Regions from separate parts of the Janthinobacterium sp. GMG2 genome, predicted to be linked through region 1. Evidence: predicted binding sites of a transcription regulator. Region 1 holds the regulator's gene; each other region holds the start of a gene.

What was found. The regulator NrdR, encoded in region 1, represses ribonucleotide reductase genes. The targets are predictions, from matches to a motif close to CACNANATNTNGTG.
Region 2: SKZ59_RS02255 (ribonucleoside-diphosphate reductase subunit alpha) is a predicted target of NrdR. The motif match lies at 2,505-2,518, and genes of this name have one in related genera.
Region 3: SKZ59_RS19405 (ribonucleoside triphosphate reductase) is a predicted target of NrdR. The motif match lies at 2,948-2,961, and genes of this name have one in related genera.

The regions. Positions count from the first base shown of each region.
Region 1 covers NZ_JAXAWA010000008.1:79,798-84,522, forward strand. Annotated here, with positions in the region: ZMP/ZTP riboswitch at 185-309, shown strand; gene glyA (serine hydroxymethyltransferase) at 421-1,668, shown strand; gene nrdR (transcriptional regulator NrdR) at 1,812-2,273, shown strand; gene pilV (type IV pilus modification protein PilV) at 2,495-3,085, shown strand; gene SKZ59_RS24220 (PilW family protein) at 3,082-4,050, shown strand; gene SKZ59_RS24225 (pilus assembly protein) at 4,063-4,719, shown strand; gene SKZ59_RS24230 (pilus assembly protein) at 4,716-4,725, shown strand, end outside.
Region 2 covers NZ_JAXAWA010000001.1:505,035-509,759, reverse strand. Annotated here, with positions in the region: gene SKZ59_RS02255 (ribonucleoside-diphosphate reductase subunit alpha) at 1-2,239, opposite strand, end outside; gene ampD (1,6-anhydro-N-acetylmuramyl-L-alanine amidase AmpD) at 2,632-3,243, opposite strand; gene SKZ59_RS02245 (sigma-54 interaction domain-containing protein) at 3,221-4,300, opposite strand; gene SKZ59_RS02240 (PP0621 family protein) at 4,420-4,680, opposite strand; gene SKZ59_RS02235 (inner membrane protein YpjD) at 4,677-4,725, opposite strand, start outside.
Region 3 covers NZ_JAXAWA010000005.1:207,132-211,856, forward strand. Annotated here, with positions in the region: gene SKZ59_RS19390 (Pls/PosA family non-ribosomal peptide synthetase) at 1-110, opposite strand, end outside; gene SKZ59_RS19395 (anaerobic ribonucleoside-triphosphate reductase activating protein) at 259-966, opposite strand; gene nrdD (anaerobic ribonucleoside-triphosphate reductase) at 956-1,156, opposite strand; gene SKZ59_RS19405 (ribonucleoside triphosphate reductase) at 1,153-2,901, opposite strand; gene SKZ59_RS19410 (hypothetical protein) at 3,020-3,436, opposite strand; gene ubiU (ubiquinone anaerobic biosynthesis protein UbiU) at 3,599-4,636, shown strand; gene ubiV (ubiquinone anaerobic biosynthesis protein UbiV) at 4,646-4,725, shown strand, end outside.

The DNA.
Region 1 (4,725 bases):
GTTGCACCGCAGCATTGTAAAACGGAGGGCTGCAATGGCAAGCCCCGTAACATACGCTTACATGCCTGAGCAAAGTTTACATCCAGCTTAAGACGATGGGCCGGCGCTGCCCGGGCGGCGATTATAGCCGCACGCTTGCATTCCTTGCTCAATTTGGGCACTTAACTTACAATTTGCATTCCATTACGTCTCACGTGACTGGCGAAAAGTCGGGCGATCTCCATGAGTGGCGATCGGCAATCCGGCGAAAGGTGGGCACCCACCGGGAAACGTGAGATTTTTCATCAGCCGTTCGCCTGGGTAGCCACTATGGAAAAGCACGAAGAGGCTGCCTGTCCAATGTTGTTATTCACTTAACGCCGGCTCCCCTCATTCGATCCAATCTGCCAGTACAAGCACCCTCATACTTGGAGTTTTTACATGTTTGCAAAAGATCACACCCTCGCCAACGTCGATCCTGAATTGTTCGCCGTCATTCAAAAAGAGAACACGCGCCAGCACGATCATATCGAACTGATCGCGTCGGAGAACTACACGTCGCCAGCCGTAATGGAAGCGCAAGGCTCGCAGCTGACGAATAAGTACGCCGAAGGCTATCCAGGCAAGCGCTACTACGGCGGCTGCGAATACGTCGACGTGGCCGAGCAACTGGCCATCGACCGTGTCAAACAGCTGTTCGGCGCCGAATGCGCGAACGTGCAGCCGAACTCCGGCTCGCAAGCGAACCAGGGCGTGTTCTTTGCCATGTTGAAACCAGGCGACCTGATCATGGGTATGTCGCTGGCCGAAGGCGGCCACCTGACCCACGGCATGCCGCTGAACATGTCCGGCAAATGGTTTGACGTCGTCTCCTACGGTTTGACGGCGGAAGAAGACATCGACTACGAGGCAATGGAGCGCCTGGCCCGCGAACGCAAGCCGAAGCTGATCATCGCCGGCGCGTCCGCGTTCTCGAAAAAGATCGACTTCGAACGCTTCAGCAAGATCGCCAAGGAAGTTGGCGCCTACTTCATGGTCGACATGGCCCACTACGCCGGCCTGATCGCCGCCGGCCTGTACCCGAACCCGGTGCCGTTCGCCGACTTCGTCACCTCGACCACGCACAAATCGTTGCGCGGCCCGCGCGGCGGCATCATCCTGATGAAGGCCGAACACGAAAAAGCCATCAACTCGGCCATCTTCCCTGGCATCCAGGGCGGCCCGCTGATGCACGTGATCGCCGGCAAGGCCGTCGCTTTCAAGGAAGCGCTGAGCCCTGAATTCGTCGAATACCAGAAGCAAGTGATCAAGAACGCCGACGTGCTGGCGAAAACCCTGATCAAGCGCGGCCTGCGCATCGTTTCCGGTGGCACCGAATCGCACGTCATGCTGGTCGACCTGCGCGCCAAGAACCTGACGGGCAAGGAAGCCGAAGCCATCCTCGGTTCCGCGCACATCACCTGCAACAAGAACGGCATCCCGAACGACCCGCAAAAACCATTCGTCACCTCGGGCATCCGCCTGGGCAGCCCGGCGATGACGACGCGCGGTTTCAAGGAAGCGCAAGCGGAAGAAGTGGGCAACCTGATCGCCGACGTGCTGGACAATCCGCATGACGCCGCCACCATCGAGCGCGTGAAAGCGGCCGTGAAAGTCCTGGCCGACGCGCACCCTGTGTACGCCGCATAATAATTTGTCCAGAATGTGTCATACGGAGTAAGATTCTGTATGACACATTCCTTCGTGCCCAAGGGCGCCCGGAGTGATTCGGGCGCCCTTTGCACAAGGACGGCGATTTCCCGTAATTATTACTATAAAGTTGTAACCAGCCCATGAAATGTCCATTTTGCCAGCACGGCGACACCCAGGTTCTCGATACGCGCGTATCGGAGGAAGGGGATGCCATTCGGCGCCGCCGCCGCTGCGGCAAATGCGACAAGCGTTTTACCACGTACGAGCGCATTGAACTTATCATGCCGGCCGTCGTCAAAAAGAATGGCAGCCGGACGGAGTTCGCTGCGGATAAGTTGCGCGGCAGTTTGATGCTGGCCTTGCGCAAGCGTCCCGTTGCGGCCGCCTCCGTGGATACGGCCATCGCGTCCATCCAGGAAAAACTGCTGACCAGCGGCCTGCGCGAAGTCGATTCCGGCTATATCGGCGAACTCGTCATGCAGGAACTCAAGCGCCTGGACAAGATCGCCTACATCCGTTTCGCCTCCGTCTACAAGAATTTCGAGGACCTGGCCGAGTTCCAGGATGCGATTGCCGAAGTGGGGCAGGCGCGCAAGCCCTGACCTTCGGCTTCTTGTTCACCTTAGTGAAGGCGGGGCTGCTTATGCGCTCCGTTTTCACCACGCCAAGGTTTGCCTGGCAAGCGGTCTGATCAATCCCAACGCTGTTCTTCTCGACTTATCGCCGTGCTGTTTGCGCCAGCGCAGACCCGGTTTTTTGCGCACGCCTATCTTGTAGCTGGGCCGCCTGTTCCTGCGACTCTTGCTGCGGAAGGGAGTAGCGCATGCGCAATAGCGGTCGCACTATGTTTCCTGTGGGGGGCAGCAGCCTCGTCGAGGTGCTGGTGTCGCTGCTGCTGTTGGCGCTGGGTCTGCTGGGCGCCAGCATCCTGCAACTGCACTCGCTGCGCGCGCGCCATGAGTCGGGGCTATTGTCGGCGGGCGTGCAACTGGCTGCCGGCATGGCCGAACGCATGCGCGCGAACAGCGTGCTCATGAATGGCCCCGATGCTGGCAATCCCTACCTGAACGTGGCCTACGCGGCGGCGGACGACGCTGAAGCGGGCGGCGGTGCGCCTGACTGCTTCGGCGCCACTGTCTGCAGCGCGGCCGAACTGGCGCAATTCGATATCGCCGAATGGAAGCAGCGGCTGCATGCGGCCTTGCCCGGCGCGCGCCTGCATATCTGCCGCGACACTTCCGCGTGGGATGCCGCCGCCCAAGGCTTGCAGTGGGCGTGCAGCGGCGGCAAGGGCGCGCCCATCGTTATCAAGCTGGGCTGGCGCGGCCGCCTGCCCGATGGCTCGCCTGCCGTGAATGCGGCAGGCGAGTCGTTGCCCAGGCTGGCATTCCAGCTGGGCGGAGGCGGCGCATGAACGAAGTCCTGTATCGGCATCGCGGCATGAGCCTCGTCGAATTGCTGGTGGCCCTGTCGCTGGGCGCGCTGCTGATGCTGGCGGCCAGTAGCGTGCTGCTGGCGGCCAGCGGCAGCTATGGCGACCAGTCCGCCAGCGCGCGCTTGGACGATAACGGCCGCTATGCACTCGACACCATCGCCCGCGCCGTGCGTCAGACGGCGTACGTAAACTGGGACAGCAACGCCGCGCCCGTCGCCCATGCCGATTACGACAGCGCCAATGTGGCCGGGCTCGACGCGCGCAGCCTGGGCAAGAACAGCGAGGGCATCAGCGGCGCGCTGCCCGGCGCCCTGCATGGCAGCGACGTGCTGGCCCTGCGCTATTACGGCACCGGCAAGGAAGAGGGCGGCGACGGTTCCGTGCTCAATTGCGCGGGTTTCGGCGTGGGCGCCGCGCAAACGCAGGCGCAGCGGGGCTGGAGCATTTTCTATGTAGCGCAGGGCGCCGATGGCGAGGGCGAACTGCGTTGTAAATACCGTGGCGCGAACGGCTGGGGAGCGGACGCCATCATCCGTGGCGTCGACGGTTTCCAGGTGCTGTATGGCCTCGACACGGATACGCCGCCCGACGGCGTGGCGAACCGCTATGTCAACGCCAGCGCGCTCGACGCCTACGATGCGGCATTGGTACTGGAGGGCGCGGATGCGGCCGCGCGCCAGCGCGATCTGTACCGGCGCACGCACTGGAAGCGCGTGGCCAGCGTGCGCGTGGCGCTGTTGCTGCATGGCGAGGCGGGCCAGGCGGACAAGATGGCGGAACTGGGGCCGGCGCAGTTCGACCTGTTCGGCAAGGTGTATGCCGAGGCGCACGCGGCCGGCGACACGGGCGTGCGCATTGCGCGCACATCCTTGCCCGCCGCGACGCGCTCGCGGCTGCGGCAGCTGGTGCAGACGAGCATCATGCTGCGCAACGGGCCGGCCTAGGCGGGCGGCGCGATGGCAGGCAGGGGCGTCCGCCGGTGCGAACCTTGGTGTCCATCTTGCGTACGCCACAGTGGCGCGACCCTCGTGTATGTGCTGTGCCTGCTGGTGATCATCTTGTTGCTGGGCATATCGGCGGCGCAGATGGCATTACAGGGCGAGAAGGCGGCGCGCGGCGAGCGCGACCGGCAGATCGCGTTTCAGGCGGCGGAGGAGGCATTGGTGGATGCGCAGAACGATATCGAAGGCTTGCCTGGCGCGCCGGGACGCAGCAGCCTCTTCGCGCCAGGTAGTGCGGCAGGGTTCGCGGACGGCTGCGGCGAGGGCGGCGCACTGGGCCTGTGCCTGCCCGCCGCCCCGGACGCAGCGGCGCTGTGGCTGAGCACGGACCTCGATGGCGCCGAAGCTGGCAGCCGCACGGTGCCATACGGCCAGTTTACGGGCGCCGTCATGCAGACGGGGCAGGGTTTTCTGCCGTCGCGCCGGCCCCGCTACCTGATCGAATTGCTGCCGTTTCACCCGCCCGGCGCGCAGGCCACGGCAGCGGCCGGCGGTATGGCCGTGGAAAGCTATGTGTACCGCATCACGGCTATCGGTTTTGGTGCGCAGGAAAGCACGCAAGTCGTGCTGCAAAGTTATTACCGCAAGCAGGCGGCGGGAGCGGGGCCATGAGGGCTT
Region 2 (4,725 bases), on a different contig from region 1:
CCATGGCCGACGAGGAATCGACTTCCAGGTAGCCGCCGCGCTCTTCGGCCAGCAGTTTGACCGAATCCTGCGGCAGGATGCCGCGGTCCCACAACGAGCCGGCGTACGACTCATAGCGGCCGCGCTCTTCGGCCAGTTCCGTCGACGCCAGGTAGGCGTAGTAGCAGACGGCTTCCATCGAGGTGTCGGCAAACGATACGGCAGCGTCCGAGGCGAACGGCACGCGCATCATGTGCAGGCAGTCCTGGAAGCCCATCACGCCCATGCCGACCGGACGGTGGCGCATGTTCGAATTGCGCGCCTTGTCGACGGCGTAGTAGTTGATGTCGATGACGTTGTCGAGCATGCGCATGGCGGTGCGGATGGTCTTGGCCAGCTTGACGTGATCGAGCTTGCCTTCCTTCATGTGCGCCGGCATGTTGACGGAACCGAGGTTGCAGACGGCGATTTCGTCAGGACCCGTGTTCAGCGTGATTTCCGTGCACAGGTTCGAGCTGTGGACGACGCCGACGTGCGACTGCGGGCTGCGGATGTTGCAAGGATCCTTGAACGTGATCCATGGGTGGCCCGTTTCAAACAGCATCGACAGCATCTTGCGCCACAGGTCCAGCGCGGCGATCTTTTTGAAGACGCGGATTTCGCCGGCGGCGGCCTTGGCTTCGTAGCCCAGGTAAGCCTGTTCAAAGGCCTTGCCGACCTTGTCGTGCAGGTCTGGCGTGTCCGATGGCGAGAACAGGGTCCAGTCGCCTTTTTCCATGACGCGCTTCATGAACATGTCGGGAATCCAGTTCGCCGTGTTCATGTCGTGGGTGCGGCGGCGGTCGTCGCCCGTGTTCTTGCGCAGGTCGAGGAATTCCTCGATGTCCATGTGCCAGGTTTCCAGGTAGGCGCAGACGGCGCCCTTGCGTTTGCCGCCCTGGTTGACTGCCACGGCCGTGTCGTTGACCACTTTCAGGAACGGTACCACGCCTTGCGACTTGCCGTTGGTGCCCTTGATGTGGGCGCCCAGGGCGCGCACTGGCGTCCAGTCGTTGCCCAGGCCGCCGGCAAACTTGGCCAGCAGCGCATTGTCCTTGATGGCGTCGTAGATGCCTTCCAGGTCATCGGAGACGGTGCTCAGGTAGCACGACGACAGCTGCGAGCGCAGGGTGCCCGAATTGAACAGGGTCGGCGTCGAGCTCATGAAGTCGAACGAGGACAGCAGGCTGTAGAACTCGATGGCGCGCGCTTCGCGGTCCGCTTCGTTCAGCGCAAGGCCCATGGCCACGCGCATGTAGAACGCTTGCGGCATTTCGATGCGCACGTCCTGGATGTGCAGGAAGTAGCGGTCATACAGGGTTTGCAGGCCGATGTAGCCGAACTGCAAGTCGCGGTCGGCGACGATGGCTTTCGCCAGGCGCTCCAGGTCGAAACTGGCGAGTACCGGGTTCAGCAGCTCGGCGGCGATACCCTTGGCAATGTATTGCGGGAAATACGTCAGGTATTCGGCGGCAGCGGCCGCTTGCGGCACTTCCTTGCCGAACACTTCCTTGCGCACCGTGTGTAGCAGGATGCGGGCCGTGACCTGGCTGTAGGCCGGATCTTTTTCCATCAGCGCGCGCGCCGCCAGGATGGCCGACTTGTGCAGCTCTTCGACAGGCACGCCGTCGTACAGGTTTTTCACGGTTTCAGCCAGGATGGCGTCGGCATCGACGTGCTTTTCCAGGCCGGCGCAGGCGGCATTGATCAGGTCGCGCACTTCCTGCATGTCCAGCAGGCGGCGCACGCCGTTGTCGGTGACGTTCAGCTGGGGCGCGGTCACTTGCGCGGACGCGCCTTGCGCTTCCTTCTGCAGGCGGCGCTCTTCCATGTGCTTGGCGCGGTACAGCACGTAGGCACGCGCCACGTCGTGCTCGCCCGAACGCATCAGCGACAGTTCCACCTGGTCTTGCACGTCTTCGATATGGAAGGTGCCGCCGCCCGGATGGCGGCGCACCAGCGCGGCGACGACGCCGTCGGTCAGCTGTTCCACCAGTTCGCGGATGCGTGCCGAGGCTGCGCCCTGGCCGCCGTTAACGGCCAAAAACGCCTTGGTCATGGCGATGGCGATCTTCGAAGGCTCAAATGCCACCACCGCACCGTTGCGGCGGATGATGCGATAGTCGCCCAATGCCGCGCCCGTGCTCGCCACGCTGTTGGCCGCGCCTGGCGCTGGCGATACTGGCGTTGGATGGATGGAAATATCTTGTGGTGATTGCATTGAAGCTCCCGTTGTCAGCTAAAGTCAGCCTGCAGTTTTGCTGCCGCGTGTGTTGTTGAATAGAACGCCCGATGGTCAGGGTTTCTTCAGGTATTTGTTGCTAAATAGTAAATTCTTAATGCATAAAACAGAGTCAGAAGCCATATCGCCACACCGTACTGCCCGGCTGGCGCGAAACACGATCAAGGGTGATAAACCGCCAGTTCCAGTGCTTTATCAGCAATCCGGGTAGCTTTGACAATAATTCTGAAAACGTCTGTGATGGCACTAGATATAGTCTTTACATCCAACTTCTGCACTAATTGTAGTACCCATCGGAGGGTGATGCAATAGTTTTCCGGCATCCGCCGGCGTAATTTTTTGTATTTTCATATACGATTTCGGTTGACTTTTCAGGGTGTGGATGGAAAGCCCAATCCCCGCGAAGTAAGCGCTAACGCAGGCTGCCCGTGCAAGGTTTCCAGCCAGCATTTTTGATAAAAATGCCAGTCAAAAAACGGCCCCGGATCCGTCTTCCTCCCCGGCGCGATATGCTCGTGGCCGCGCACTTGCGACAGTCCGTAGCGCGCCACCAGCGCCGCCGTCAGCGCCGCCAGCACATGGTATTGCCACCGCTGGAAGGGCACATCGTCCGCGCCTTCCATTTCGATACCGATGGAATAGCCATTGCACTGCGGGCGTCCTTCGAACATGGACGCGCCCGCATGCCAGGCACGTTGATCAGTAGAAACATATTGCAGCAGCGCACCATCGCGCCGCACAAAAAAGTGCGCCGACACCTGCAAGCCACGCAGGTCGGCGAAAGAAGGATGGGCATTATAATCTACCCGGCCCGTAAACAAGTCCGACACATGCGGCCCGCCAAATTGGCCGCCCGGCAAGCTGATGTTATGGATCACCAGCAAGTCGACTTGTGCACCGTCCGGGCGCGCATCGTGGTGCGGCGAGTCATAGCGCAGCGCGCCGTCGCACCAGCCGTCTTCATCTATCGTCCATACGCTCATCAAGTAAAGCTTCCTGTATCGTCAATTTCTGCATGCGGTAACGCAACTGGCGCACGCTCAAGCCCAGCTGGCCCGCCGCCCGTGCGCGGTGGTAGCGCGCCTGCACCAGCGCCAGCATGATCATGTCGCGCTCGGCCTGGCGCAAATACACGTCGAGCGGCAGGACGGGGGCCACGCCATGCGCCGCCATGCCGGGCAGGCACAGTTGCCGTTCCGGCAAGGCCGGCAATGCCGGCGCCGCCCGCAAAGGCATAGTACCCGCCGTGGATGGCAAGGCCAGCCCGTCGAGCGCGATCACGCCGCCGTCGGCAAACGCCAGCGCCCGCTCCAGCACGTTTTCCAGTTCGCGCACATTGCCGGGAAACGCATACGCACCCAGGGCCGCCAGCACCGGCGGCGCCAGGCTCACGGTCCGGCGTGGCGACAGGCGCGCGAGGATCACCTCACATAATACCTGCAGATCGCCGCGCCGCTCGCGCAGCGGCGGCAACGCCAGCTCGATCACGTTGAGCCGGTAAAACAGGTCCTGGCGGAACGTGCCGGCGGCCACGCCGCGCGCCAGGCCATGCTGGCTCGCGCACAGGATGCGCACGTCGACGGCTTCGTCATTACTGCCGCCCAGCTTGCGCACGCGGCGCTCCTGCAGCACGCGCAACAGCTTTACCTGCATGGCCAGCGGCAGGTCGTCGACTTCATCGAGCAACAGGCTGCCGCCATGGGCCGCCTGGAACAAACCCTGGCGTTCGTGCCGCGCGCCCGTATAAGCGCCCGGGCGGCAGCCGAAGAATTCCGCTTCCATCAGCGCTTCGGGAATGGCGCCGCAGTTGACGGCGATAAACGGGAAGCTGGCGCGCGCGCCCTGGGCATGGATGGCGCGCGCCGCCAGTTCCTTGCCCGTGCCCGATTCGCCGCGGATGGCCACCGGCGCGCCACAGCGGGCGATGCGGCCGATCTGCGCGCGCAGCGCCTGCATGGGCAGCGAGTTGCCGCTCAGTTGCGGCGCCGGCGGCATGCCGGTGGCGGTCACGGTATCCGGACCAGGATTGGGACGGGACATGGAAGCGCGCCTTTCCGCAATGGCGGCGGCGAACCGCCTCATGCAGATGCTACGCCGGACGGAGGCCGGAGGACGTTACGATACGGATGAGCAACGCGAGCGCACCTGCGGGCCTGCCCTTACAACGTGGCGTGCGCGTGGCTGCAGTAATCGTGGCCCTTGGCCTGCACATTTTCGGAGGCCGGGTAGTACACGCCGCAGTGGGCGCAGCACAGCATCAGCTCGGCATCAGGCAATTCCTGCGGCCGGCCGGGCGGCGCAAACGGGTTCGGCTGCTGTTGTTGCTGCGCGCGGGCGCGCTGCTGCATGCCACGGATCTTGCTGCGGATCGCAAACAGCACCAGGAACACCAGCGCCAGCCAGAATAAAACACGTGTCATGCGAATCCTCGGTGTAAAACCACTTCCAGTACAAAACGGCTGCCG
Region 3 (4,725 bases), on a different contig from region 1:
AGCAGGTCGGCCAGTACTTCCTCGCGCAGCAGATCCGGTCGCGGCGGGCCGTACAGGATGTCGGCGTGGGTGGAAGGGATGCCTGGACTGACTGCGGTGAAATCGTTCATGGATGACGCTTATCTGTAATGCGGAGTGAGGAATCTGATGGGCTGCGCATGGCGCGCGGCACAGTTGATACATTACAGTACGCAAGACATTTCAGCGTTGCAGAACGGGGAATTTTGTGGAATTTTCAGCAAGTATGTGGCTGCAGGCTCAACTGCCATGATTACGGAATGTAAATCGCGGAAACATGGCGGCGATTTGCGCCAAAGTCGTCGCCGCCGGATAGCCGTGCAAGGGGCGGCCGGACAGCGCCGCGTCCGCGCAGCCTTCAGCGCGGAACTGCTGCAGCACGTAGTTGTCGACGCCTTTCGCGGCCAGGGTGCTGGCCAGGGCCAGCAACTGCTCGTCCGGCAGCAAGTCGGGGTGGGTGGTGGTACGGCATTCGTAGGCCACGCCGCTGGCAAGGATGGCATCGAGGCAGGCGCGCGCCGGGTCGCCGCTGCCGGCCACGCGGGTCACATGACGATAGTCGGCAAACGGCGCCTTGATGTCGAAACCGACCCAGTCGACCAGGGGCAGCACTTCCTGCAGGCGCTGCGGATAGATGCAGGCCGTGTGCAGGCCGATGCCGAAACCCAGTGCCCTGACGTCCTGCATGGCGTGCGCCAGCGCCGGATCCATGCACGCTTCGCCGCCGCTGAAGACGACGGCATCGACCAGGCCCGTTCTGCGGCGCAGCCAGGTCAGGACGTCCTGCCACGGCATGGCGCCTTCCGGCGTGCGCGCCTGCAAGTGCGGATTGTGGCAATAGCCGCAGCGCCAGGGGCAGCCCTGCACGAACACCACGGCCGCCAGCTTGCCCGGGTAGTCGGTGGCCGAAAAGGGCGTCAGGCCGCCCACTTTCAGTTCAAGCGCCATGGCAGGCGGGCTGGCCCACGCGGGCGCTCGCTTCCGTAAAATACTGGCGCTCGTGGAATTCACCCTGCTTGCCGATGTTGAACGAGGCGACAGGGCGGTGATAGCCCATCACGCGCGTCCAGATTTCGCAGCGCTGGCGTTCCGTATCGAGCAGGGTGATGGCGGGAGTGAAGTCGGGACGTGCGTTCATGGCGTTTCCTTGAGTGGGTGAGCGAGATCGGACTGCTTGCGGGCGATCAGTTCCGCGTCGCAGGTGGGGCAGAATTCATGTTTGCCGGCCAGGTAGCCGTGGCGCGGGCAGATGGAAAACGTGGGCGTGACGGTGATGTAGGGCAGCGAGAAGCGGCTCAGCGCGCGTTTCACCAGCTCGCGGCAGGCGTTGGCATCCGACAGCGCTTCCGTCATGTACAGGTGCAGCACCGTGCCGCCCGTGTACTTGCGCTGCAGCGCGTCCTGCAATTCCAGCGCTTCGAACGGGTCGTCCGTATGGCCGACGGGCAGTTGCGACGAATTCGTGTAGTACGGATTGTCGACCGTGCCCGCCTGCAGGATGGCCGGATAGCGCTTGCGGTCTTCGCGCGCGAAGCGGTAGGTCGTGCCTTCGGCCGGCGTCGCCTCCAGGTTGTACATATGGCCCGTCTCTTCCTGGAACTGCACCATGCGGGCGCGCACGTGGTCGAGCAGACGTCTCGCCAGCGCATGGCCCTCGGCGGACGTGATGTCGTAAGCGTCGCCGCTGAAGTTGCGGATCATCTCGTTGATGCCGTTCACGCCCAGGGTGGAAAAGTGATTGCGCAGGGTGCCCAGGTAGCGTTTCGTGTACGGGAACAGGCCTTGCTGCATCAGTTCTTCGATGGTGCGGCGCTTGATTTCCAGGCTGGTCTTGCCCAGTTCCAGCAGGCGGTCCAGGTCCGCCATCAGCGCTGGCTCGTCGCCGCGCCACAAGTGGCCCAGGCGCGCGCAGTTGATGGTGACCACGCCCAGGGAGCCCGTCTGCTCGGCGGAACCGAACAGGCCATTGCCCCGTTTGAGCAGTTCGCGCAAGTCCAGCTGCAAGCGGCAGCACATGGAACGTATCATGTTCGGCTTGAGTTCCGAATTGATGAAATTCTGGAAGTAGGGCAGGCCGTAGCGGGCCGTCATCTCGAACAGGCGCTCCGCGTTGTCGCTATGCCAGTCGAAATCTTCGGTGATGTTATAGGTCGGGATGGGGAAGGTGAAGACCCGGCCCTTGGCGTCGCCCGCCATCATGATTTCGATATAGGCGCGGTTAATCATGTCCATTTCCACCTGCAGCTCGCCATAGCTGAAGTCCATCTCCTGGCCGGCGATGACGGGAATCTGCTCGCGCAAATCGTCCGGGCAGATCCAGTCAAACGTGAGGTTGGTGAACGGCGTCTGCGTGCCCCAGCGCGATGGCACGTTGAGGTTGAAGATCAGCTCCTGCATGTACTGGCGCACGTCTTCGTAGCGCAGGCTGTCCTTGCGGATGTAGGGCGCCATATAGGTGTCGAAGGAGCTGAACGCCTGCGCGCCGGCCCACTCGTTTTGCAGGGTGCCGAGGAAATTGACAATCTGGCCAATGGCGCTCGACATGTGTTTCGGCGGACCCGATTCGATCTTGCCCGGCACGCCATTCAAGCCTTCGTGCAGCAGGGTGCGCAGCGACCAGCCGGCGCAATAGCCGGCCAGCATGTCGAGGTCGTGGATGTGCAGCGCCGCTTCGCGGTGCGCCGCGCCCACTTCCGGCGGATACACCTGGTCGAGCCAGTAGTTGGCGATGACCTTGCCCGACACGTTGAGTATCAGGCCGCCCAGCGAGTAGCCCTGGTTGGCGTTGGCGTTGACACGCCAGTCGCGCCGGTCCAGGTATTCATTGATGGACGCGGCGACGTCGACCTGGCCGCGTGTGGGGGAAACTGCATTTGTCGTCATGAAACCTCCAATAAACACAACATGCGGTGTTTTTATGGAGATTAATCACTAAATATAGTGGCGTCAAAGGGCGCGTGCAGTTGCGTGACGAATCCTTGATGCAGGTGAAGAAAGCGCGTCAGCGGCTTTTTTTCGCGCGCCCCAGGCGCGGGATGAAGCAGCTCAGGCCAAAGTACATGGCGCCGCAGACGGCGATGCTGGCGACGGAGGCGGGCAGCACGTGCGCCCAGATTTCCCGCGCCGAGAAGGTGCTCCAGCTGGCCACGCGCGCGTCGAACGTGACGTAGTTCGCCAGCAGCCAGTAGACGGCCAGCAGGCCCGTGCAGATGGCGGCCTGGCGCAGCACGGGCATGGCGCGGCGGGCGAAGACGGCTTGCAGGAACAGCAGCAGCACGCCGGCCCAGACGCCCAGCGCCTCGGGCGACAGCACGGAGAGCGTTTCTTCGACATAGCCGTCGGCGGGCGAAGCCCACTGTATTTGCAGCACGGTGAGGAATAGGGTGAGCAGGAATAGCAGCAGCGGTTTGCGGGGCATGGCGGGCAATCGGTGAGGGAGAAAAGTGGGGCATTTTACAGCCAGGTCAAGCAACTTGAACGCGCGCCAGCCATGCATGCATTCCTTCACCTGCGTCAAGGACTGGGCGGTATGGGCGGGGCTATAGTCTGCACCCTGAGCCGATACAGGACTGTGAACACCATGATGCTTGAATCAACCACCGCCACCCGCGTGGCCGGACCGCTGGAACTGGTCTGCCCCGCCGGCAGCCTGCCTGCCTTGAAAGCGGCCATCGACAATGGCGCCGATACCGTCTACCTGGGTTTTCGCGACGCCACCAATGCGCGCAATTTCGCCGGCCTCAATTTCGACGAGAAGGCCATCGCCGAGGGCGTGCGCTACGCCCACCAATATGGACGCAAGGTGCTGCTGGCGCTGAACACCTATCCGCAGCCGCACAACTGGGCCGTCTGGCGCAGCGCCATCGACCGCGCCGCGCAGGCCGGTATCGACGCCATGATCGTGGCCGATCCGGGCCTGATGGCGTATGCAAGCGAGCACCACCCGCAACTGCGTTTGCACCTGTCCGTGCAGGGTTCGGCCACCAACTACGAAGCGATCAATTTTTACCATGAGCACTTCGGCATCGCCCGCGCGGTGCTGCCGCGCGTGCTGTCGATGGCGCAGGTCGAGCAACTGATCGCCAAGACGGAAGTCGAGATCGAGGTCTTCGGCTTCGGCAGCCTGTGCGTGATGGTCGAAGGGCGCTGCGCGCTGTCGTCGTACGCGACGGGCGAGGCGCCGAACACTCACGGCGTGTGCTCGCCGGCGAAATCCGTGCGCTGGCTGGAAACACCGAACGGCCTCGAATCGCGCCTGAACGGCGTGCTGATCGACCGCTATGCCCCAGGCGAAAACGCCAGCTATCCGACCCTGTGCAAGGGACGTTTCGAAGTCAACGACGAAGAGTATTACGCGATCGAGGAGCCGGCCAGCCTGAACACGCTGGCGCTGCTGCCGCAGCTGATCGCCATGGGCGTGCGCGCCGTGAAGATCGAAGGACGCCAGCGCAGCCCCGCCTACGTGGCGCAGGTGACGCGCGTGTGGCGCGAAGCGATCGACGCCTGCCGCGAAGGCAATGCGCGCTACGCCGTCAAGCCGGCCTGGATGGCGTCCATGGACAAGCTGGCCGAGGGCCAGCAGCACACCTTGGGTGCCTACCATAGATCTTGGAAATAAAGGATGAACATGCTGAAGCTTTCTTTGGGCCCCTTGCTCTACTACTGGCCGCGCGCCACCGTTTTCGAGTTTTACCAGCAGATCGCCAC